One region of the Cohnella herbarum genome, then DNA from elsewhere that is predicted to be linked to it. Evidence: riboswitches for the same ligand, from Rfam matches in the RefSeq annotation. Region 1 holds a riboswitch; the other holds the start of a gene.
The links. Region 1 has a riboswitch for cyclic di-GMP ahead of HH215_RS23485 (fibronectin type III domain-containing protein). Riboswitches for the same ligand answer to the same signal wherever they lie in the genome.
Positions count from the first base shown of each region.

Region 2: another riboswitch for cyclic di-GMP. It lies ahead of HH215_RS21430 (flagellar assembly protein A); the one in region 1 lies ahead of HH215_RS23485 (fibronectin type III domain-containing protein).

Region 1 covers NZ_CP051680.1:5,503,438-5,509,029, reverse strand. Annotated here, with positions in the region: gene HH215_RS23485 (fibronectin type III domain-containing protein) at 1-2,264, opposite strand, end outside; cyclic di-GMP riboswitch class I at 2,323-2,421, opposite strand; gene HH215_RS23480 (RNA-binding S4 domain-containing protein) at 2,757-3,038, opposite strand; gene hbs (non-specific DNA-binding protein Hbs) at 3,042-3,314, opposite strand; gene yabN (bifunctional methyltransferase/pyrophosphohydrolase YabN) at 3,505-4,992, opposite strand; gene HH215_RS23465 (polysaccharide biosynthesis protein) at 5,102-5,592, opposite strand, start outside.
Region 2 covers NZ_CP051680.1:5,000,068-5,005,659, reverse strand. Annotated here, with positions in the region: gene HH215_RS21440 (LysR family transcriptional regulator) at 1-671, opposite strand, end outside; gene HH215_RS21435 (branched-chain amino acid aminotransferase) at 801-1,868, shown strand; cyclic di-GMP riboswitch class I at 2,026-2,112, shown strand; gene HH215_RS21430 (flagellar assembly protein A) at 2,192-4,030, shown strand; gene HH215_RS21425 (HD-GYP domain-containing protein) at 4,083-5,087, shown strand; gene HH215_RS21420 (carbohydrate ABC transporter permease) at 5,185-5,592, opposite strand, start outside.

The DNA of each region.
Region 1 (5,592 bases):
ATGTTCGGATTCAAATTAAGTTCGGTATACGTCGTAACATTACCGTTATCGATAATCGTGTTGTAGGTTTCAATATCATATCCGGCTGCCCCTACCACGTCATCCCATGTCAGCGTTACGGAATTGCTTGTCGACTGAAGCCGTATATTGTTGGGCACTTCCGGTAACGTCCACACATCCTGCAGCGCCGACCAGTTGCCCTTAATATCGCCGTCGATCGCTCTGACTCTATACTTATGCAGAGTGCCCGGTTCCAGCGGAGCGTGCGTAAAGGCGGATTGGTTGCCGAAAGATTGTATGATCCCATCCACCTCTAACTCGTAACCGTTCGCATTGAAAGCCGTCGTCCACACGACATTCACGTCGTTCTCCGTCGCGGTCGCCGTAAGAATCGGCATTGCAAACGGCCACAATTGACTTTGCGGCACGATCTCCTTCGCGCCGGACGCGCTAGCCCAATTCAATTTGGCTAAAGGCTGCCCCCCTCGATTGGCGTACTCGAGCCTGATGTCATAATCGACTCCGGCTTCGAGAGCAAGCGAACCGGAATACTTGCCGTTACCCGTTTTCTCCCATTTGTCGATAAGAAGCACGCCGTTCACCCACAACTTCACCCCGCCGCGAACGTCCGCTTCGAATTCGTACGTCTCGGTGAAATAGGGGGTAATCTGTCCCGTCCATCTCACCGACATATTACCGTCGTTAAGACCGGCCTTGGCAATTGGCAGTTTGTTGCTCACGTTTACGTTCTCGTCCACCACGGTGAACAGATCGCCGGTTAGATCCGCTTCGGTATAATACTCCGCTAGCAACCCGTTAATCCTGTAATGCAATTTCGTTTGGCCGCTCGCCCCAATACCGGTAACGATAATCGGCTTCTGATTCGCAGTGATGCTGCCGCCGATCGCGACGACGCCTCCGGTTTGAATGCTCAAATGATTATTAACGTGAATATCGTCGCGAATGAATACATCTCCGCTGCTGACGCTGATAGTCCCCATTTGGTTATTCGACACCAAACTGCCGACGAGCATTTCTTGCGAGATGGTCATATCTACCTTGGTATTGATGTGCATTTGGCCGGCAACAAGAAGCCGATCGGCCTGTACGTTCAATTGGCCATTGTTATAGATTAGGCTTCCAGTTACAAAGTCGCCTGACACCCGCGCGACAGAATCATTGTTCAAATGAATCGTGCCGCCAACCCACAAATCCCCTTTTCCGGTTGCTGCCGGATGATCTGGCGCATTCACGTTCAGCGTCAAATTGGTGTTCGCATTCAAATTTCCCTTAACCGCCAGAGTCCCATATACGGTAAGCGTTAAATTCCGGTTCGTATTCAAACCGTCCAAGATAAGAAATACCGGCTTGGACGGCGAGCCGAACGTTGCGGAAGCATCCAGATTCAGATGCCCCGCCTTCATCACCACATATTCATTCGGACTTCTTAAAATCGCCGATTCCAGATTGCTTGAATTGCAGCCACCGCAAGATTCGGCTTGTTGCCCCATCGATGCGATGCGTTGTTCCATTACCGATATTTGTTCGTTCATATACTTATCGATAGCTTGACCCAGCTCTTTCACCCTGACGGACGGAATGGCATTGTGTTCATTGCTCTGCGATCCGGACAAAATAATCTTGTCTCCGGGCACCTTATTTTGCTCCGCAGGCAACCCGATATAAGGCGAAAAAGTCGGACGGTTAGCCGGAACGATCTTCGTGATCGCTATCGAGTGGATGAAGGCAGAAGGGCTAACCGGATCACCCTTCATTGTTAATCTGCCGTCGTTCAATTGAATACGCTTCTTCACCTTGTCGTGTCCGCCAGCCGGAAGAGCGAAGTGATCCCAGAACACGACATTCTCAACCTGAAGCGTATTGGTGCTGCCGTATACGGCATTGCCTACACTGATTTCGACCTCGTAGGTACCGGCCGACAGCGCAATTTCCCATTGCCCCCCGGCCTGCATATTGATGGCTGAATCCAGCAACGAAGAACCATAGACGGCTTCGCTGACCGAATAAGAAGTATGATCGAAATTCCATCCGTATGTATATCCGTTCCGTTCTCCGTAAGTCTCCCCGTAATCCGGTATGTACGCTTCCGTCGCAGGCGCTTCCGGCGACTTGAACTGAATGCTGATATCGGGCGCTGCGGGCGCTGCATGGGTATAAGAATTCCAAATTTCCGGAACGATGATCTGCGCAAGCAGGACTAAACATAAAATCTTAACTAACATGGATACTAATCGACTCTTCATGCTTCATTTCTCCCTCTACTGAAAAAATAGGCGATACAAACAAAAAAAAGCCATGAGAGCAGGCAACCCGGCTACCATAGCGATCGGTCATTCGACCGGCGCTTTAGGCCCGTGGCTTTGCGTCCCTGTCTTTCGAGCAGGTTTGCCTTTTTCAATTCACTTGGCAGTACTTAAAGGTTTCTTTATGCATTCAGAATAGGAAGAATTACCCTGTAATACTTTGACATTTTACACGCATTTCCTTTTTTATTCTACTAATTTTTTCATATTTTGAGACTTAAGACGTAAATAAAGAGAGAAAATGTAGGGCTTGTTTATCATTTCATATTTGAGAGGTTTGAAGTAGTTATGAGGACACTCGGAAAACGATGGTAGGTGGCAGCCACTTTGCCAACTATAGGTGATCGGGAGGAGATTGGGCTATTCCTGCACGCCAAAAAAGCCAGCCAAATGGCTGACTCCCTCGCGTTCTATATCATTCGCAGAAAAGCGTTAAAGACCGAGAGGGTCTTCCTCCCGCTTGCGGGCTTCTTCCTTAAGCACGGTGTAGAGTCCCAAGATGTCTTCTTTTCGGTTGGATTCCGTCAGACGTTCGATCCTCACGGTTAACGTACGCTGACCGAATTGGATGTCCAGCACATCCCCGATTTTGACGACGGTGCTCGGTTTTGCCTCTTTACCGTTGAGAAGGACGCGTCCTTGATCGGACACGTCCTTCGCGACGGTGCGGCGCTTAATGAGCCGCGACACCTTCAGAAACTTATCAAGACGCATGAATTACTTAACGGCGTCTTTCAATTTGTTACCCGCTTTGAAAGCAGGTACTTTGGAAGCTGGAATCGTGATGGAGTTACCCGTTTGCGGGTTGCGGCCTACGCGACCGGAACGGCTACGAGTTTCGAACGTGCCGAAGCCGATCAATTGAACTTTGTCTCCGCTAGCAAGAGCGTCAGTTACTTCGCCAAGGAAGCCATTCAATACGGATTCTACGTCTTTCTTCGTCAAGCCGCTTTTTTCTGCGATGTTGTTGATCAGGTCTGTTTTGTTCATGGTACGGAATTCCTCCTATGATTGTTGCTTTTATTACGTTCCTGCGAGCCCAATTGCCGCTTGAAACGTTTGATTGTTTAATGCACGAAGGATACTATTCTGTCCTTTGTTAAAAAAATCCTGCCAAACTTGAAAAATATTTCTCGAAATAGGTAGAAAGTACGGGGATTTCGGCGAAATTTAGGTTTTTTTAAGGTAAAATGTGCGTTTTAGCCTCCTGCCACCATGCTTCCATCTCTAACAAGTCAGTCTCCCCAAAAGTACGCCCTTTTATACGCAACTGCTCCTCAATGTACTTGAACCGATTCGCGAATTTGCGATTGGTACCGGCGAGCGCTTCCTCCGGATCGGCTTTGATAAACCTCGAGGCATTCACGACCGCGAATAGCAGATCCCCCAATTCGTCCTTCTGACGCTCCGGGGACTCCTCTTTAACGGCATGTCGAAGCTCTTGCAGCTCCTCTTCGATTTTGTCGAATACGCCGTTCAAATCGGGCCAATCGAAACCTACGCTTGACGCTTTCTTCTGTTGCTTATGCGCGCGGGGAAGCGCGGGCAAATCTTTCGGAATACCGTCGAGGATCGATTGACGCTCCGGAATGCCTTTGCGCTTCTTCTCCTCGGCTTTCATTTGCTCCCAATTCTCCAACGCCTCTTCCGCATCTTGGGCATTCTCGCCGCCAAAGACGTGCGGATGCCGGAAAATCAGCTTGTCGTTCAGTTCGGCCAATACATCGTATACGTCGAAGGCTCCCGCCTCCTCTTCCATCTGGCTGTGTAGCAGTACCTGAAGAACGACGTCGCCGAATTCCTCTTTCATGCCGTCCGGATCATCGAGATCAAGCGCCTCTATGGCCTCGAAAGTCTCTTCGATAAAATTCCGGCGAATCGATTGATGCGTCTGCTCGCGATCCCATGGACAACCCTCAGGACTGCGAAGGATGGAGACGATCTCGTGCAGCCGTTCGAATGAGCGCCTGCGAAGCCGATCATCGGAGTCAGCGGGTATGTATACGAGCATGAGGTTACCGTAAGACTCCAACCGGTCGAGTTCATGCAAGGGGATCTGCACAATGTTCTCTTGCCCGTCTACGCCCAACGCTTGTCCCACGATTACGGGATGGTCGTCCGGATAAACGTTCATGAGCATTAGTTTGACTTCGGAAGCGGTATAAGAATCATACACTTGTCCGATAACGGTATGCAACCGAGGCCTTAGGTGCTCGCGCGTTAATTCCGAAGCATCCAGAAGTTGAAAGCCTTCGATCGGGTCGAAGCCTAGACGCGTAAAAGCCTGGTCTAGAAAGCTTTCTCCGCCCAACAGGCGAAGCTCGATCCCCTCCTCGGGCGCGCGTTCACGAAGCAATTGAACCGTTCGTTCCGCGACCATGGGGTGGCCGGGTACCGCGTAGAGGATAGTTTCATTCTCATGGCTTCCGGCAGCTGCAAGCAGTTCGCTCGCGATCGTCTCGTAAACTTCTTCGAACGATTCGAGTCGCTCGTACAGGCGATCGTAGGATTCGAACGTGATATCGCGTCGTTTCAGATCGGTAACGGCCGGATGGTCGGCCGTGCGCACGTAGCGGCGCTTAGTTTGCTCCAACGCCTTCAGCGTGCCTAACGTTAACTGGTCTTCTCCGCCGGAGCCGAGACCGACGACCGTTATGGATGGCGGCATAGTAGAGATCATCCTTTCTAGTTACGTCTTTATGTCGTTTAATTTGAACTAGGGTTAAAAAGAGTGAACACGCTCACAGGATCATTGTCATAACGACTGCAAAGCTGAACTACTTTGGGGTAGATTTGAAAAAGGCGTGAACGCGCAGCAGGTACCTGTCGATCCGGCTGCCGGATAGTCCCGGCAGCTCTCGCCATTGCTGCGGAGCGACGGCGCCCAAGGCGACGAGCCCCGCGGCGAAGACGGCGGCACCGACCGCGACGCCCGGCACGGCGACGAGCAAGGCCGCCACGCGCTCCGGCAAGGCGGCGGTAACCGCGCCTAGGCCGAGCGCGAGCAGCGCCACCGCGGCCGCCATGGCGGCCAGCGCAGCGCCCGAGCGCCACGCGAGGCTTACGCGCGGGGCGGGCAGTTGAACGCGCTGACGCAACGACAGCGCGTTCAGCACCGCAGCGATGGCGAATGCAATCGCCATCGAAGCGGCTGCGCCGCGAATGCCGTGCGCGGGCACCAGCACGGCGTTGAGCGTCAACTTGAGCAGCGCGGCCGCGGCTAAGTTGACGGCGGGCGACCGCAGGTCGCCCATGCCTTGCAGCAGCG
Region 2 (5,592 bases), 500 kb from region 1:
ATGATACGGGGCTCCAAGCCATGCTGCTTGAATTCATGGAATACGCGGTTGTGCATCCCCGTCGTTCGTTCGGTCTTAAGCGTCAGGAAAGGAAAAACGGCCAACTGTTGCAGGGTCATCGTGTGCTGATCGTCGCTATCGCACCATTCGCTCGGGAGCAAAGCAACGAAAGGATCCGAAGGGAGAGGCAAGATGGAGTAATGCTGCGATTGGAAATCCGATTGGAAAGGCAGGCGGGTGACGATGAGCTCAAGATCGCGATTTTCCAGCAACTCGCCTAACAGGAAGTGATCTCCCTCTTGGATCTTGAAAGTGACTTGAGGATACAACTCCGTGAATTGCCGTATGACCGGGGGCAATAAGGAGACGCAAGAGACGACGGCGCCGATCGAGAGGACGCCTTGCACGCCTTCTCCAAGCTCTTGAACGTAAGTGATCGTCTCGTCGAATTGGCTCAGCAACGCGATAGCCCTCTGGCGTAGAAGCTCTCCCGCCTGAGTTAGCTGCAATTGCTTGCCGTTGCGATCGAATAACACGACGCCTAGCTCTTGCTCCATCTGCTTAAGCTGCCGGCTTAACGGGGGTTGCTCCATGTTCAGCAGCTTCGCCGCGCGCGTAATTTGTCCTTCGTTCGCGATGGCCAGGAAGTAACGCAACTGCCTCATATCCATCGTTTCGTCACTCCTTTTCGATGCATACCCTAAAGGTATGGATAACCGACAAAACAGATATTATCAATATACTTAATGCTCTGCTATCATTCAACTATAAGCTAAAATAGGTAAGGAGAAGATGTACTAATGGGCCTCAAGATCTCGGTGGAGCGCACGACAGCTCCCAAGCAAAAACCGGAAATATCGCAACTCGGATTCGGAAAGCATTTCACGGATCATATGTTTATTATGGAATACGATGCGGGTAAGGGGTGGCACGATCCTCGAATCGTTCCGTATCAGCCGATCTCGTTAGATCCGGCGGCCAAGGTGTTCCATTATGGACAAACCGTATTCGAAGGAATGAAAGCGTATAAAACGCCGGAAGGACCGGTTCTGATGTTCCGTCCCTTCAAGAACCTGCAACGGCTTAATCGCTCCAATGCCCGTCTGAGCATGCCTTCTCTCGACGAAGATTTGGTGATGGAGGCGTTGAAGCAACTGATCAAAGCGGACGAGGATTGGATTCCTTCCGAGCAAGGAACATCGCTGTATATTCGTCCTTTCGTCATCTCGACGCAAGCGACCCTGGGCGTAGCGCCGTCCGAGAAATATTATTTTATGATCATTTTGTCGCCGGTCGGTTCTTATTACGAAGAAGGAATCAATCCGGTCAGCATATACGTGGAGTCGGAATACGTCCGCGCCGTTACCGGCGGCGTTGGCAATGCCAAGACCGGCGGGAATTACGCGGCAGGGCTTAAGGCGCAGCAAGAGGCTACCGAGAAAGGGTATTCGCAAGTGCTGTGGCTGGACGGCGTTCATCGGAAATACATCGAGGAAGTCGGCAGTATGAACGTATTCTTTAAAGTCGGGGGCAAGGTGATTACGCCGGCTCTCAACGGGAGTATATTGGATGGCGTAACCCGGGATTCGGTCATTCAAGTACTCAAGCACTGGAACATTGAAGTCGAGGAGAAAACGATCTCCATTGACGAGTTGGTCGAAGCTTATCGGAACGGCACGTTGGAGGAAGCTTTCGGAACCGGCACGGCTGCCGTCATTTCGCCGATCGGAGAGCTGAATTGGCAGGGCGATAAGCTGACGTTAAACGGAGGTCGAACCGGGCCCCTCTCTTCGAGAGTGTACGACTTTATGACCGGCATGCAGAGGGGAACGATCGAAGATCCGTTCGGCTGGATCGTGAAGCTGTAGTCCCGTTTATTCGCGGGTAATGGCGGTAAAATGACATTTATCGATAAACTTCTTGATATCGGTGAGTCTATAGTCTTATAATTAAGTCGGAGCGACTACGTATAAAGCCACGGTTCTCACATAAATAATCGATTTTGTTAGACATCAAAGAGACGCATACACGAAAAGGCAAACCTTTTGAAAGAAAGGGACGCAAAGCTATGGGCCTAAGGAACCGAAGTTCTAGGGTCGCCAAGCTACCGAATGGGGCGTTAGGCATCTTCCATTCGGAGGGTGTCTTTTTTTATGGGTCCCAGAAGCTTGCACTTCGAGAGGTGTAGATTTTGAAGAAGCAAATTACTGAATCAGAATTGCGCACACTGATTCATCAACTGAACATCGATCGCGACGAAGATTTGCCGGAGGGGGAACCCGCCGACCCGCCTCATAAGCAGGACGGTTCGATTCGAATTCGCAATCAGCAGATTTCGGTTCAGAACCCGACGGGGGGCGGCGAATACGCCGTCATCTATCCGATGAGTCCGGTCAAGCTCTACGTCAACGAGGAGGAAGTGCACGGGGAATCTCCGGTGAAGGCCACCGATCGGATTACCTGGAAGGTCGAGGAACGATCTTTGTTTGAGATTACGATAAGCGAAGATAAGTTATTTGCTTATTTGCAAGTGCATGCAAGAGAGCGGTATGCGACCACGCTCGTGGACGAGGCTCCCGCTCGGCGGGTTATCGTGCGGGCGCAGGATGACAACAATCTCGTCCTGAAAACGCTACAACTGGCGGACGTCGTGTCCAAGCTCGAAGCGATGTCGGTTAAAGCCAGAATCGAATTCGCCGCTATTCAGCAGGAGTTGCTGGAACCGACGTATCAACCGATCGTCGTAGCCGCCGGCAAGAAGCCGGTGGAGGGCCAGGATGCGAAACTCGAAATCTACTTCCCCCAACAGGTGACGAGCGAGTTCTTCGAAGTCGAGGGCTCGATCGATTATCGCAATCATCTGCGGATTCCGACCGTTCAGAACGGCGAAGTCATGGCGCGGAAAATTCCGATGAAGGAAGGTTCGGCCGGTTACGACGTGCTTGGTAATCTGACGCTGCCTACTCCGCCGAAGGACATCTTTATTATGGGGAAGGCGAACGTAGAAGTATCGCCCGACGGAGTCGTCATCGCCCAAGCTCAAGGAAGGCCGAGAGTTACCGGAGGCAAAATCAAAACCTTCGACGTATCGACCGCCTACGTCATTTCCGGCAACGTAGACATCGCGACCGGGAATATCGTTTTCTCCGGCGACGTTGTCGTCTCCGGCGACGTGACGGACAATATGATTATCGAATCGCTCGGCAATGTTTATGTGTACGGCAACGTTTATAATTCAACGATTACCGCTACCGGGAGCATCAACGTCAGGGGTAACGTCATTGCCAGCAAGCTTTACTCGGGTTATTTCGGAGTGCTGTTCAACCGTCTCTATCAAACGTCGAAGCTGCTATGCGACTATATCGAGAAGCTGCTGACTGCTTCCAAGATGCTAGAGCAAGCGTTGGAAGCCAAGAGGGAGAGCGTGCGTTACGGCCAGATCGTTCAACTTCTCCTGGAAACGAAAATGAAAGAGGTCGTTCCGTTAATTAGAGAACTCAACGTGGTTATCTCCAACATTCAGCACATCAAGCAGGCGGAGTACGGGAAGTTAAAGGAATTGTCGGCTATTTTCTCGGAACCTATCAAGCTGATCGAATCGGCCACTTACGAATACGTGCAAAGCTTTCTCGCCTTGCTGCAGGATACTCATAACGAAGTGGCGAGAATGCAGGAAGAGAACGTGGAAATCAGCATTAGCCAAAGCCAGAACAGCGAGTTGAAGTCGAACGGGGATATCGTGATTCATCGAGACGGCGTGTTACTGTGCGAGTTGTTCTCCGCCAGGAACATCGTGTTCCATTCGAATCACTCCATCTGCCGAGGCTCTCGGCTCGAAGCCGGAGACAGCATTCTGGCGAAGATCATCGGCGGTCAGACCGGGGCGATCTCTATCCTGAAGGCCAAGCGTAAAGTTCAGGTTCAGAAAATGTACTCGGGCAGAGTGTGTATCGGAAAGTACTGCAAGGATATTTTCGAGCCCATCGATCAGGTTACTTTCGATATTCAAACGCTGAAGAAGGATGGATAGCGGACTTAGAAAACAAAATCTCGTATAACGAAAAGCGTTTGGTGGGGTGAACATGCCGCTTGAGGAACAGAGAGTGTACGTAGGAATGCGAGTTAACAAAAACATTTATAACAACCAGGGCACTCTGATCGTCCCGATCATGCGGGTTTTGACGGATAAGGAGATTGAATTGCTGATTCGGCAAGGGGTTACGTTGTCCGAACAGGATGTCGAGCCTGCACCGCTTGTTCATCTCATTGAATCCACGATTCGGGAAGTGCGGGAACTGTTTGCTTTCGCCAATCGGGCGGACCGGATTCCCTACGAGGATATACAGGACAAGATCATTCCCATCATCCTGTTCATGAGCAATCATCCGAATCTGAATCAGATTCTATTCTATCTGGAGGTTCACGACGAGTATGTATACCGCCATAGCATCGCGGTGGCCTTGCTGTCTAAGCTGATCGGCAAGGCACGAGGCTTTAACGACGAACAAGCGCTGGAGCTGATGACGGCGGGTTTCCTCCACGACATCGGAAAATCCCGAATTCCCGGGGCGATTCTGAACAAGCCGGGGAGACTGACGGAGGAAGAGTTCGCTATCGTGAAGGAGCATACGCTGCACGGGTTCGAGATTTTGAAAAATTCGACGGGGTTGCCCGAGCGCCACGCTTACGTGGCGCTTCAGCATCATGAGCGCGAAGACGGGAGCGGTTATCCGTTCGGTCTCAAGGCGGATCAGATTGACCCGTACAGCAAGATCGTCGCCGTAGCCGACGTGTTCCATGCCATGGTGTCGAAGCGGGTATACAAAGATCCGTTGCCGCTCTATCGGGTGTTGATGGAATTGTCGGACAACGTTTACGGGACGCTTGAGCCGGCCAGCACCTTAAGCTTCCTCAAGAGAATCATGGACATGTTGATCGGCAACGCGGTGGAGTTGTCGGACGGGAGAGAAGGGAAAATCGTCATGGTAAGCGCCCAAGACCCCGTCCGCCCGATCGTGGAGGTTGCAGGCGAATACATCGATCTCAGCAAGCGTCAGGATTTGAATTTGGATAAGATCGTTTTCTGAATACCTCGGAGATCCCGGGGATTGAAGGTAAACAAACAGGTCGCGTCAGGGAGTAAGTTCTCCCTTTGGACGCGACCTGTTTTCGTTTTCCTGCCAATTAACCTTTTACCGCGCCGGCAACGACGCCTTTCACGATGAACTTCTGCAGGAAGATGAACACGATGATGGATGGCAGCACGGCCATGACCATCGCGGTCATCGCATATTGCCAATCGGACGTATATTGGCCGACGAACGTATAAGCGGCAAGCGTCAGCGTCTTCGTGGACGGCGAGCCGTTGACCATGAGGAGCGGGAGCAGGAAGTCGTTCCAGATCCACATGACGTCGATAATGATGATCGTCGTCGTAACGGGCTTCAGCAACGGGAAGATGACGCTAAAGAACAAGCGGAAGCCCGATGCTCCGTCGATCGTTGCGCTCTCGTCGATCTCCTTCGGAATGCCCTTCACGAAGCCATGATAGATAAATACGGCCAGCGGAGCGCCGAAGCCCCAGTACAGTAA